4 regions of the Cobetia sp. UCD-24C genome follow, and region 3 is predicted to be linked to each of the others. Evidence: predicted binding sites of a transcription regulator. Region 3 holds the regulator's gene; each other region holds the start of a gene.
What was found. The regulator sigma-54, encoded in region 3, starts transcription at its own class of promoters, with help from an activator protein. The targets are predictions, from matches to a motif close to TGGCACNNNNNTTGCTNT.
Positions count from the first base shown of each region.

Region 1 (3,104 bases), on a different contig from region 3:
CAGTGCGCCGTTGAGGGCCATGGTCAGGTCAGCCTTGCGGAACCACAGACGTGCGAGGATCAGCGCGGCGATGACACCACCACAGGCAGCGGCATTGGTGTTGACGAAGACCTGAGCGACCGCGTTGGCCTCATCGATGTTGGACAGCACCAGCTCGGAGCCGCCGTTGAAGCCCAACCATCCCAGCCACAGGATGAAGGTACCCAGCGTGGCCAGCGGCAGGTTGGCGCCCGGGATGGCATTGATCTCGCCATTCTTGCCGTACTTGCCCTTGCGAGCGCCCAGCAGCAGCACGCCTGCCAGTGCGGCGGAAGCGCCGGCCATGTGCACGATGCCGGAACCGGCGAAGTCGCTGAAGCCCGCTGCGCTCAGGAAGCCGCCACCCCAGGTCCAGTAACCCTGCACCGGGTAGATGACGCCGGTCATGACCACGGCGAAGGCCAGGAAGGCCCACAGCTTCATGCGCTCGGCGACCGCACCGGAGACGATGGACATGGCGGTAGCCACGAACACGACCTGGAAGAAGAAGTCGGAACGTGCGCTGTAGTAGATGTCGCCACCGGAAGCGAGCGCTTCCTCAGCGGTATTCTCGGCACCGATCAGGAAGCCCAGGCTCGGCAGGAAGCCGCCTTCGGCGCTCGAGTACATGATGTGGTAACCGACGACCATGTACATGGTGCAGGCGATGGCGAACAGCGCCACGTTCTTGGTCAGGATCTCGGTGGTGTTCTTGGCGCGGACCAGACCGGCCTCGAGCATGGCAAAGCCGGCTGCCATCCATAGCACCAGGGCGCCACAGACCAGGAAGTAGAAGGTATCAAGTGCGTACTTGACCTCGATGATCTCGTTCATGCGGGGTTCTCCTTGTTATTGTGCGCGGGGCTCAGACAGCGTCGGCGCCGCGTTCACCGGTGCGGATACGGATGACATCGTCCAGCGGAGTGACGAACAGCTTGCCGTCGCCGATCTTGCCGCTGTTGGCCGCCTGGGTGATGGCGTCCAGTACCGATTCCACACTGCTGTCATCGACAGCCACTTCAATCTTGACCTTGGGAAGGAAGTCGACGACGTACTCGGCACCGCGATATAGCTCGGTGTGCCCCTTCTGACGTCCGAAGCCCTTCACTTCGGTGACGGTAATCCCCTGCACGCCGTTGTCGGCCAGTGCTTCTCGCACGTCGTCCAACTTGAAGGGTTTGATGATGGCGGTGATCAGTTTCATGTGCTGCCCCCGTTCGCTACCGGAATGATCATTCTTGTTAAGCATGGCCAGTCAGATGAGCTGGCGGCCTGTTCCTGACAAGTGCATCGCACGAGATGTGCCATGCGGCTGAAAATCCTTGTAACTCATCTGGTTATCGCAGGATGGCTGACAGTCTTTCGGCCTGTGCAAAGATGGCTGAATCCGAAGGTCACCTGGCATGCACCGTAATGGTGCTGTTTCTGCGCCTTTGGGTGTGGGGGCAAGTGCTAATGTGGTGCAGGTGTGTGCCTGTCGATGAGGATTGTCTGGTGCAGGGCGATGCGGGGCATGCACCCGACTCCAGGGTTGCGTATCCTTGCAGCAGGACACGACGGCCCCATGTACAGGGGTGTCATCATTTTCTGACCGGCAGTCCGCACGACGCGTCTGCCGGCCCGCAACGGCTGAGGTGCAGCATGTTCAAGAATGACGTCATCGGGCGTATGGCCCAGCAGATCGGTGAGCGCCTGCAGGATGCCTCGCATGGCCCGGAAGAGCTGCAGAAGTCCGTGCAAGGGGTGATGCGCGGTGCCTTCGACCGCATGGAACTGGTCTCGCGTGAAGACTTCGACATCATGATGGATGTGCTGACGCGTACGCGCAGCCGCGTCGAGTCGCTGGAAAAGCAGGTCATCGCCCTCGAGGCACTGCTGGAGAAGCAGGGGCTGGTAGCGGCCAATGCACCGGCTGCCGAGCCCGCCACGCCAGTGGATGACGAGGGGGAAGCCGCGGTAGCGAAGCGTGAAGCCGCCAGTCACGCCGCGGAAATCGAGCGCCAGCGCGACGCCTGATTCCGTCAGGTGACGGCTGAACCAAAACCGCCACGCCCTTTCGGGGCGTGGCGGTTTTTTGCGTCATGGGCGCCGCTGATTCTGAGGGGCGGCCTCAGGCAGTCTGGGGGCGAGTGCCCAGCATCCAGCGCACCAGACCTACCACTGAGGCGATGATCCAGAAGATCTCGATCACGAAGCTGGCGAGGTTGAAATTGATGCACAGGCTGATCAACAGCAGGATCGCCCCGCTCAGATTCATCAGGTTGTAGGTCAGGCTGCGGGCATCGAGTCTGCCGATCTGCAGCAGGAAGAAGGCGCCGACGACCAGAGTGGTGCCTAGCATGCCGATCACATCCGCCAGGGATGCCAGCGGGGCAAGCATGTCTTGCATGGGTAGTGCTCCTGAAACAAGCCGAAGTCGTCCTGAATGGCTGGCCCTTTCCGTGGGTTGGACGATTCTCTGCCGCGCATCGGCGGCGTTCCGTGAGACAGCTTGGCGGTCATCCCGGCAAGGCCGGGACAACCGATCAAATATACAGCAGTCCCCGTCCGGCGGCACTCTTGTGGCTCTCTCGAGGGCGCTATCGCCCCTGTATGAGCACTTTCTTGGTGCAGGCAGGTCTCGAGTCGGCCTCACACCATGCCCATGTGGCGACTGGTGGCGCTGAAATGCGCAAAAAAAGGCGCTTTTGCGTGGAAACTGCTGCCAAAGCCGCTACTTTTAACTCGCCGCGAGCGTTTGTCGGCAATGCTGGCAGCGTAAGCGTCATGTCGGCAAGCGACCCACATCGTCAGCCCCCGGGCGCGCCGCTGTGGGTGAAGCTGAATGGCAGCCGCAGCCGCAGCCGCAGCCGCAGGGCACCAGACGCTCTCAATCACCAGGCAGCAGTAAGCCGTCACCCGTCACTCAGTACCAGGTCCTCAGGCGCCAATCCCCGGACATCAACGACCCGATACTCGTGCAAACTCCTCGAACGCAGCGCATGCGCCGTCGCTGATCTCTCCCTGACAGGCGCCTCATGGGCTCCTCTGGCTCAATCTGATCTCTGACATGGCTTTCATCAATCGACTGAGTCGATCGTCCAAGC
Region 1 is NZ_LJTD01000006.1:232,960-236,063, forward strand. Features, by position in the region: gene AOG28_RS10780 (ammonium transporter) at 1-852, opposite strand, end outside; gene AOG28_RS10785 (P-II family nitrogen regulator) at 884-1,222, opposite strand; gene AOG28_RS10790 (accessory factor UbiK family protein) at 1,660-2,034, shown strand; gene AOG28_RS10795 (CBU_0592 family membrane protein) at 2,129-2,407, opposite strand.
Region 1: the regulator sigma-54 is predicted to act here: its motif matches at 1,308-1,325, upstream of AOG28_RS10785 (P-II family nitrogen regulator).

Region 2 (3,104 bases), on a different contig from region 3:
GTCGCTGCCAGCAGCAGGCACTGCAGTGGCTCGGGGCGCGCTGCTGGCAGTGCACGCGAGTCAGTCGCGGGGTTCGCGACGCGCAGGGAGGATACGAAGGGCCACATCCGAAGATTCCTGAAGAGAGTCATGGGAGGCCAGAAGCCGCAGGCAGCTCCAGCGGGTTGGGTCTATCGACAGGCGATCCTGCTGCCTGATGACAAGGCTAACAAGTTACAAAGCTTACCGCGTTGATGCCAGCATTTGGGGCCTTCGACAAGACGCCTGTGTGCATTGACTGTCACGCAAGGCTACCACCGCGCCCTGCAGGTCTGTCATCAGCATGGCCGATCTCAGGGAAAAGGATCAGGGGCAGAGCAAATGATCAGAGCAAAGAGATAGAACGAAGCAGGGCCATAATGAAAAACAGGGCCACACCTGTCGGTGTGGCCCTGCTGTCGTCATCGTCCGTGGATGGCCTTCACCGGGAAGGCACTCCGTCAGATGGCGTGACTAGCGAATGTCTGCCTCAACCTCTGCAGCGCTTGGACGCTGCAGTACTTGGGCGCTGTAGCACTTAGACACTGTAATACATGTCGAATTCGAGCGGGTGAGTCGCCATGCGCAGGCGCTGGACGTCTTCGCCCTTCAGCTCGAGGTAGGCATCGATCATGTCGTCGGTGAAGACGCCGCCCTGGGTCAGGAACTCACGATCGCCGTCCAGCGCGGTCAGGGCCTGTTCGAGGCTCTCGGCCACGGTCGGGATGGACTTGGCTTCTTCGGCCGGCAGGTCGTAGAGGTTCTTGTCCATCGCGTCGCCCGGGTGGATCTTGTTCTTGATACCGTCGATACCGGCCATCAGCATCGCGGAGAACGCCAGGTACGGGTTGGCCGTCGGATCCGGGAAACGCGCCTCGACACGCTTGCCTTTCGGGCTGGCGGTGTACGGGATACGGATGGAAGCGGAACGGTTGCGGGCAGAGTAGGCCAGCATGACCGGCGCTTCGAAGCCCGGCACCAGACGCTTGTAGGAGTTGGTGGACGCATTGGTGAAGGCATTCAGGGCACGAGCGTGCTTGATGATGCCGCCAATGTAGTAGAGGGCCATTTCGGACAGACCCGCGTACTCGTCACCAGCGAACTGGTTGTCGCCATCCTTCCAGAAGGACTGGTGAACGTGCATGCCGGAACCGTTGTCACCGACCAGCGGCTTGGGCATGAAGGTCGCGGACTTGCCGTAGGCGTGAGCCACGTTGTGGATCACGTACTTGAGTTCCTGAACCTCATCGGCCTTCTTGACCAGGGTGTTGAACTTGACACCGATCTCGTTCTGGCCGGCGTTCGCCACTTCGTGGTGGTGAACTTCGACTTCCTGACCGATGGCTTCCAGGGTGTTGCACATGGCAGCACGGATATCGTGGAAGCTGTCGATCGGCGGGACCGGGAAGTAGCCGCCCTTCAGACGCGGACGGTGACCCAGGTTGCCGCCTTCCGGCGTGGAATCGGTCGCCCAGGCACCTTCTTCGGAAGAGATCTTGAACATGGAACCGTTCATCTCGTTCTTCCAGTGCACTTCGTCGAAGATGAAGAATTCCGGCTCCGGACCGAAGAAGGCGGTGTCGCCCAGACCGGTGGACTTCAGGAATTCCTCGGCGCGCTTGGCGACGGAACGCGGGTCGCGCTCATAGCCCTGCATGGTGGCCGGCTCGATGACGTCGCAACGCAGCACCAGGGTGGTGTCTTCGGTGAACGGGTCGAGGAAGGCAGTGCCGTCGTCCGGCATCAGGATCATGTCGGATTCGTTGATGCCCTTCCAACCTTCAATGGAGGAACCATCGAACATCTGGCCGTTCTCGAAGAATTCCTCATCCACTGTACGCGCCGGGATGGAGACGTGCTGCTCCTTGCCCTTGGTGTCGGTGAAGCGCAGATCAACCCACTTGACTTCGTGTTCTTCAATCAGGGCAAGTGTCTTCTCAGCCATGGTAATTCTCCGATGGAGCCGGCGGCTCTGGTTACAGTTGGTGTCAGCGTTGTCTGGGGTTATTGCTCTATTTTGTAAGCCTTTTCTCTCATGGTCGGCGTCGTTATGCCAGCCATCAGACAGGATGCTCTAACAATGCAGCGAGCGTGCCAGAATGGCGCACGCCGCACCGCTCATTTCAGTAAGCTCATGAATATGCTGAAAAAAAACATCACCATCTTCATGCATGCAGCACGAAAACCCGACCAAAGATGGGCCGACAAGGTGCAAAAATTCTTGCCGCGCAGTGCAGATTCATCATTTGAGTGCACCAAAAAACGCCGCTGCTCCACATTGGTGCAAAACGCTGAATCCCGGGGATTTCTCCGCTCACACCCGATGATCACGTCAGCATCACATTGCGGTCATTTCTTTCTTTCATCCTCATGTTTGCCTCGACTCACAAGTTTTTTTCATCCGCGACAAGGGCGCGGAAAAGACTTGAGAGACAACCATTTGGGCACTTCAGGCCAATTGAAGGCACTCGCTGACTCGCCTCGTGAATGCACGATGCTGGCAGGAGGCATGCCATGCCCCCTATAATGCGCCCCAAATCACAAGCGCCCGGTACGCGAGCGCCCATTTTCCGCACAGGTTCCCGTCGTGATCGAGAAACTTCGCAACATAGCCATCATCGCCCACGTTGACCACGGTAAAACTACCCTGGTCGACAAGCTCCTGAGTCAGTCTGGCACCCTGGACCGCAAGGCCGAGGGTCAGGAACGCATCATGGATTCCAACGACCAGGAAAAAGAGCGCGGCATCACCATTCTCGCGAAGAACACCGCGATCCAGTGGAATGACTACCACATCAACATCGTGGATACCCCTGGGCACGCTGACTTCGGTGGCGAAGTCGAGCGCGTGATGTCCATGGTCGATTCCGTGCTGCTGCTGGTCGATGCCGTCGATGGCCCGATGCCGCAGACTCGCTTCGTGACCCAGAAGGCATTCGCCCAGGGCCTGAAGCCGATCGTCGTCGTCAACAAGATCGACCGTCCGGGCTCTCGTCCTGACTGGGTCGTTGACCAGATCTTCGATCTGTTCGACAACCTGGGCGCGACTGACGAGCAGCTCGACTTCCCGATCATCTACTGCTCTG
Region 2 is NZ_LJTD01000006.1:41,754-44,857, forward strand. Features, by position in the region: gene AOG28_RS09970 (DUF4124 domain-containing protein) at 1-107, opposite strand, end outside; gene glnA (glutamate--ammonia ligase) at 557-1,963, opposite strand; gene typA (translational GTPase TypA) at 2,606-3,104, shown strand, end outside.
Region 2: the regulator sigma-54 is predicted to act here: its motif matches at 2,098-2,115, upstream of glnA (glutamate--ammonia ligase).

Region 3 (3,104 bases):
TGTAACCCTTTTTGACTACGAGCAAACCCTGATCGGACGCTCTGCAACAGGCTTGACGGCCACCGTCTGGCGATGTTTTCGCACCCTTGCCAGTGGCGTCAGATGTCGTGAGCGTCTGTACCGACAATGCCCAAGCTTTGCGCAAAGATCAACGCTGCGCTGCATCGTGGCTCAGTGCTTGTCTTCAACTCAGTGAGGGGTAACGGAGTGGACTTCAAGGGCACGTCTGGTGGGTGGTGCGTGAAAGACGCGCAAGAAGGCGGGTTTTCGTCGCCAATCCCTGCATGTACGTCGCCTTTCAGACGATTCGATTGCGTGGAGCAAGCGGCGTTACGGGAGGTTCGCCGGGTGTCATCCAGGTGCAATACGCGCAAAAGTGACTTTAAAAACATGCGATTGACGGTAAATGACGCTGCCGGAACGGCGGTTTTTTACCATCATTCTGCGCGCCGTCATGGGCCATGACGGGCAATTGGCGAGCGGTTGACGGCATGACAGAGCGCGCGACAGGCATACCGCTGCCCGCGAAGTCAGAGGCTGATGAGCGGAAAAATCCAGTGCTTGAGGTTGGCGGCGGCTGCCATTGTGGAGGTGAGAGCAGGGCATGGCAGCCGCAGGTGATGCGTCAGGCCAGACGCTTGCGCTCGCTGGAGGAGGGGATGCCCATCGCTTCGCGATACTTGGCCACGGTACGGCGTGCGACCTCGATGCCATCGCTGGCGAGCAGATCGACCAGCCGCGAGTCGGAGAGAGGCTTGCGGGCCGGCTCTTCCGCGATCAGCTTGCGGATGCGGGCACGAATGGCGGTGCTTGAGTGGGCGTCGCCACTGCCGCTGCCACCAACCTGGCTCGAGAAGAAGAACTTGAGCTCGAAGACGCCGCGCGGGGTGTGGATGTACTTCTGGGTCGTGACCCGCGAGATGGTCGACTCATGCATCTCGACCACTTCGGCGATGTTGGCCAGAATCAGCGGCTTCATGCCTTCCTCGCCTTGCTCGAGGAAGTCGATCTGGCGCGCCATGATCTCGCGGCCGACCTTGAGCAGGGTGTCATTACGCGATGACAGGCTCTTCATCAGCCAGCGCGCTTCCTGCAGGTTGTCCTTGAGGAAGGTGTTGTCGGCGGACTTGTCGGCACGCTTGATCAGCGCGGCGTATTCCGGCTGGATACGCAGCTTGGGCAGCGCTTCCGGGTTGAGCTCGACCTGCCAGCCATGGCGGGTATGGCGCACCAGCAGATCAGGGATCACGTAATCGCTGGCGGGCTCGCCCCAGGCGGATGCCGGACGCGGATCGAGCGCACGTACCAGGCGGATGACGTGATCCAGCTCGTCATCGTCAAGGCTCAGGCGCCGCTTGAGCAGCTTGCGGTCATCGTTGCCCAGTGCCTCGAGGAATTGACGTACCAGGCGGCGCGCCTGCGCCAGCAGCGGCAGATCATCCGGCAGCAGTGCCAGTTGCAGCAGCAGGCATTCGCGCAGATCACGGGCGAAGACGCCGGTCGGGTCGAACTGCTGCAGACGCAGCAATACCTGCTCGAGTTCGGAGGCCTTGAGGCCGGGCAGGCCCTGGCCGCGCAGGCCATCGACTAGCTCGTCGAGTGACAGGCTCAGATAGCCAGCACCGTCGACGGCATCGATCAGGCTCTCCGCCATCTGGCGTTCACGGCCATCGAGGTCGGTCATCGCCAGCTGCCAGCGCAGGTGGTCCTGCAGGCTCTCGACGCTGGTATTGCGATCGAAGTCCGGCCCTTCTTCGCTCCCGCTGCCACTGCCGGAGCTGGTCAGGCTACCGGCGTGGTCCTGGTAGAGGTCCGACCAGTCACTGTCGAGGGGGTATTCCTCGGGAATCTCGCTCGAGGAGTCGGCAGTGGAGATCTCGCTCGAATCCTGTGTCTCGACGACATCCAGCGACTCGTAGTCCTCGTCGAGCTCCAACATGGGGTTGGACTCGAGGGCTTGCTGAATCTCCTGACGCAGGTCGAGCGTCGACAGCTGCAGCAGCTGGATCGCTTGCTGGAGCTGCGGCGTCATGGTCAGCGAGGTGCCGAGGCGGAGTTGCAGGGTGGGTTTCATGGAGTCAGTCAATTCACGGCAAAGGAACGTGCTTACTACGCTATACCGTGACTCGGGGCACTGACAAGTGGTTGTCGTGAATATTCAAGCAACTTGCATGCCATGTTTCCACCAAGGTGGTATGGACGTCATGCATGCGTCTGATGTCAGACATGAAAAAGCCGCTACGCGATAAAATCACGCAGCGGCTTTTGAAGCTTTTGCCTCGCGAGGACTCAGCGCAGCCGCTGACCCTAGAGCGTGAACTCGTGGCCCAGGTAGACGTCGCGCACCTGCTGGTTGGCCAGGATGGAGTCCGCATCACCGTGGGCGATGATCTGGCCATCGCCGACGATATAGGCGGTGTCACAGATATCGAGCGTCTCGCGCACGTTGTGGTCGGTGATCAGCACGCCGATGCCACGATCGCGCAGTTGGCGCACGATGCTCTTGATCTCGCCCACCGAGATGGGGTCGACGCCGGCAAAGGGCTCATCGAGCAGCACGAAGTCCGGCTCGGTGGCCAGTGCACGGGCGATCTCGACCCGACGACGCTCACCGCCGGACAGGCTCATGCCGGCGCTGGCGCGGATGTGCGTGATGCTGAATTCCTCGAGCAACTCTTCAAGGCGTGCCTTGCGGCCATTGCGATCCAGGTCCTTGCGGGTTTCCAAAATCGCCATGATGTTGTCGGCCACCGACAGCTTGCGGAAGATCGACGCTTCCTGCGGCAGATAGCCGATGCCGGCGCGTGCACGCTGATGCATGGCGGCAGCGGAGAGGTCCTTGTCATCGATGGAGACGTTGCCGGCATCGGCGCGCACCAGCCCGACGATCATGTAGAACGAGGTCGTCTTGCCGGCGCCGTTGGGGCCCAGCAGGCCGACGATGTCGCCCTGGCGGATCTCCAGCGAGATGTCCTTGACCACCTTGCGGCCCTTGTAGGCCTTGGCCAGATGGCGAACGCTCAGCGTACGCGGAGTAGCAGCAGTCATGACTCAGTTTTCCTTGCTGGCATTGGCGCCGCGCGGCGACAGAGTCATGTGCACGC
Region 3 is NZ_LJTD01000001.1:406,485-409,588, reverse strand. Features, by position in the region: gene AOG28_RS01745 (RNA polymerase factor sigma-54) at 626-2,074, opposite strand; gene lptB (LPS export ABC transporter ATP-binding protein) at 2,308-3,048, opposite strand; gene lptA (lipopolysaccharide transport periplasmic protein LptA) at 3,052-3,104, opposite strand, start outside.

Region 4 (3,104 bases), on a different contig from region 3:
CGCCGCAGCGCTGAGCGCTGCGGCGTTTGATATGTCGTTGGCGAGCACCGCGTGCTCACCAGAGGGTCACGGCGTCTTCTTGCTCTCGAAGGACGCTTTCTCGTGGCGCAGGATGTTGGCGCTCAGCGCAACGCAGACGCCAGCGGCGACCAGCAGGCACACCGCCACGGCGCCAGAGTTGCTGAAGAAGAAGGCGTAGTTGCCAGCGTGTACCACAGTATCGACAGTTTCCATTGCAAGACTCCTTGCGAAAGCGGATATCGGTTGGGTCTACCAGTACTGCAATAACGGGGCCAGTCAGCGCTTATCTCGACATCATCTCGACAGACCGGCCCCTTCAGAAGGTGCGCCGGGGCTCAGCTACCAGGGCTCAGCTACCAGGACTCAGCTGATGTCCGGACGCTTGTCCATCGGCGCCGCGACCACCCCACCGGAACGTGCCGGCACGCTGGAGCTCGTCTCGGAGGACAGGCTTTCCGGGTAGGCCTTGGCCGGGACTTCGAACAGGTCCAGCCCCAGCACTTCGACATGCGGCGGCACGCGCAGCAGGTTGAACTTCTTGAGCAGATAGGCCACGCCCCAGCCCGGAATGAAGCCCGTCAGCGCCATCACCACCGCGCCGGTCAGCTGGCCGGTGAAGGAAACGTCCGGCACGCCTTCGCCGACATTCGGGAAGCCAGCCGCGAAGATACCCACCAGTACCACGCCGTAGAAGCCGCAGAAGCCATGCACCGCGAAGGCGCCGACGGAGTCATCCAGGCCACGCTTCTCGAGCAGTGCGCCGATCTTCGGCATCAGGGCGCCACCGGTGACCGCCAGCACGAAGGCCAGGCCCGGGTTGTAGAGATCCAGCCCCGCCGCGACGGTGATGATGCCGCCCAGCGCACCGGACATGGTCCAGAAGGGATCACGCGAGGACAGATAGGCACCGATCACACCGCCGCCGAAGCCCATCAGAGTATTGAAGGCGAAGGCAGAAAGGTTGGTGCGATTGCCGTAGATGGTGGTCCAGCCGATGTCACCGGTGTTGAAGATGATGCAGCCGCCGAGGAAGCCGAAGAAACCGACGATGATCAGCATCAGGCCGATCAGGGTCATCGGCATGTTGTGCGGCGCGATCACCTGCGGCTTGCCATCGTCACTGTACTTGCCGATGCGCGCGCCCAGATTGAGCAGCACGCCCAGCGCGAAGAAGCCGGCCACGGCGTGCACCACACCGGCGGCGCCGACATCGTGGTAGCCCAGCTTGTGCAGCATCCAGCCATCCGGATGCCAGCCCCAGGCGCCCGCCATGATCCAGACACCGGCACCGAGAATCACCGCCAGAATCAGGAAGGCCCCCAGGCGGATGCGTTCGATCACCGCCCCCGACAGGATGGAGCCGGTGGTCGCGCCGAACAGGGCAAAGGCGGCGAAGAAGATGCCGGTACCCATGTCATCAGCGTCCGGACGCATGCTCGCGCTCCACGGCAGAGCGGCGGACGCCTCGATGGGGATCAGCCCGTTGGGGAAGGCGTTGTAGATCCACCAGCCCACGAAGTAGAAGGCGGGGATGATCGAGGCCAGCGTCAGCACGTTCTTCATGCCGGATGCCAACGCATTCTTGGAACGCGAAGCACCGATCTCATAGGCCAGAAAGCCTGCATGGATCAGGAACATGATGGCGGTACACCACCAATAGAACACCTCGATGTTCATCGCCTGATGCATATTCAATATGCTTTGCAACGTCTTTTCATCCATCGTCTTTTCTCCTTTACCGGAGCCTGTGGATCAGCGCGCCTCACTGTGCAAGCGGCACTGCCCGTCCGGGGGTTGTTGTTGTTTTTCAAGGGGACCTGCTGGATAAAGCAAGCGACATGCCAGATGACCCTGATTGGCCACCCTCAGCAATTCGTTGTTTTTACTGAATCATTCTTGAAACCGAGGACTCCTCTTCAGATATGAAGCCCATGAAGCCTTCCCTGCGAGGAGGATGGGCGTTATTGAGGCATGCCGGCCACGGCATGCACCGTGAGATGACTTGCAGGGCGCTGCATATACGCAAGTCATTGCTCGCGACTCACCTCTCATGCTTGCCCTCCTGGCAGTGAGATCAGCTACGCACCTTGAGGCGCTCCGGGTCATGGAAAGGCAATGCCACCACCTCGGCGGCGAGGCGCTTCTGATGGCCATCCAGCTGGCCGATCTCAAGCTGGGTTCCCGGGCTTGCGAAGTCCGGTGCCAGGCGGCACATCGCGATGGAACGATCAAGCAGCGGCGACTGGGTGGCACTGGTGACCACGCCCACCGGATAGCGGCCGTTGTAGACGAGATCGCCATGGCTGACCAACTCGCTGCTGTGCATCTTCATGCCCATCACACGATGCCGTGATTCCGGCGCCTCGCGTTGCAGCGCTGCCCGCCCGACGAAATCATCCTCCTTGCTCTTCATCGGCACGGTGAAGCCGATACCCGCTTCATAGGGGGAAGTCTGCGGGCAGAATTCATGACCGGCGAAAATCAGCCCCGCCTCGATTCTCAGCATGTCGAGGGCATCCAGGCCCAGAGGCGCGATGCCATGGGGCTCACCCGCCGCCCAGATCGCCTCCCACACGGCCGGGGCGTCCTTGGGATGACACCAGATTTCATAACCGAGCTCGCCGGTATAGCCGGTACGCGACACCATCAGCGGAATGCCATCCGGCCCCGACAGACGACCGATCATGAAGCGGAACCAGCCCAGCCCCTGAACGTCTGGCTGGGTACGCGCATTCCAGATCAGCGGCGCCAGCACCTCGCGGCTCTTCGGCCCCTGCAGCGCGATGTTGTGCAGCTGATGAGTGGAGTCACGCACCGTGACGCGATATCCCTGGCGCTGGGCAAGCTCCCTGAGCCACTGGCCGCTGGCCGGGTCACCGCAGATCCAGCGGAAGGTCTGCTCGCCCATGCGGAACAAGGTGCCGTCATCGAGCATGCCGCCGGTTTCCTGACACATGGCCGAGTACACCACCTCGCCGATGGAGAGCCGTCGTACATTGCGGGTCAATGCGTATTGCAGCAGGCGTTCGGCATCGGGACCGGCGACCTCGAACTTGCGCAGCGCCGAGAGATCCATCATCGCG
Region 4 is NZ_LJTD01000004.1:267,872-270,975, reverse strand. Features, by position in the region: gene AOG28_RS18420 (hypothetical protein) at 67-234, opposite strand; gene AOG28_RS07560 (ammonium transporter) at 385-1,710, opposite strand; gene AOG28_RS07555 (DUF1989 domain-containing protein) at 2,096-3,104, opposite strand, start outside.
Region 4: the regulator sigma-54 is predicted to act here: its motif matches at 1,848-1,865, upstream of AOG28_RS07560 (ammonium transporter).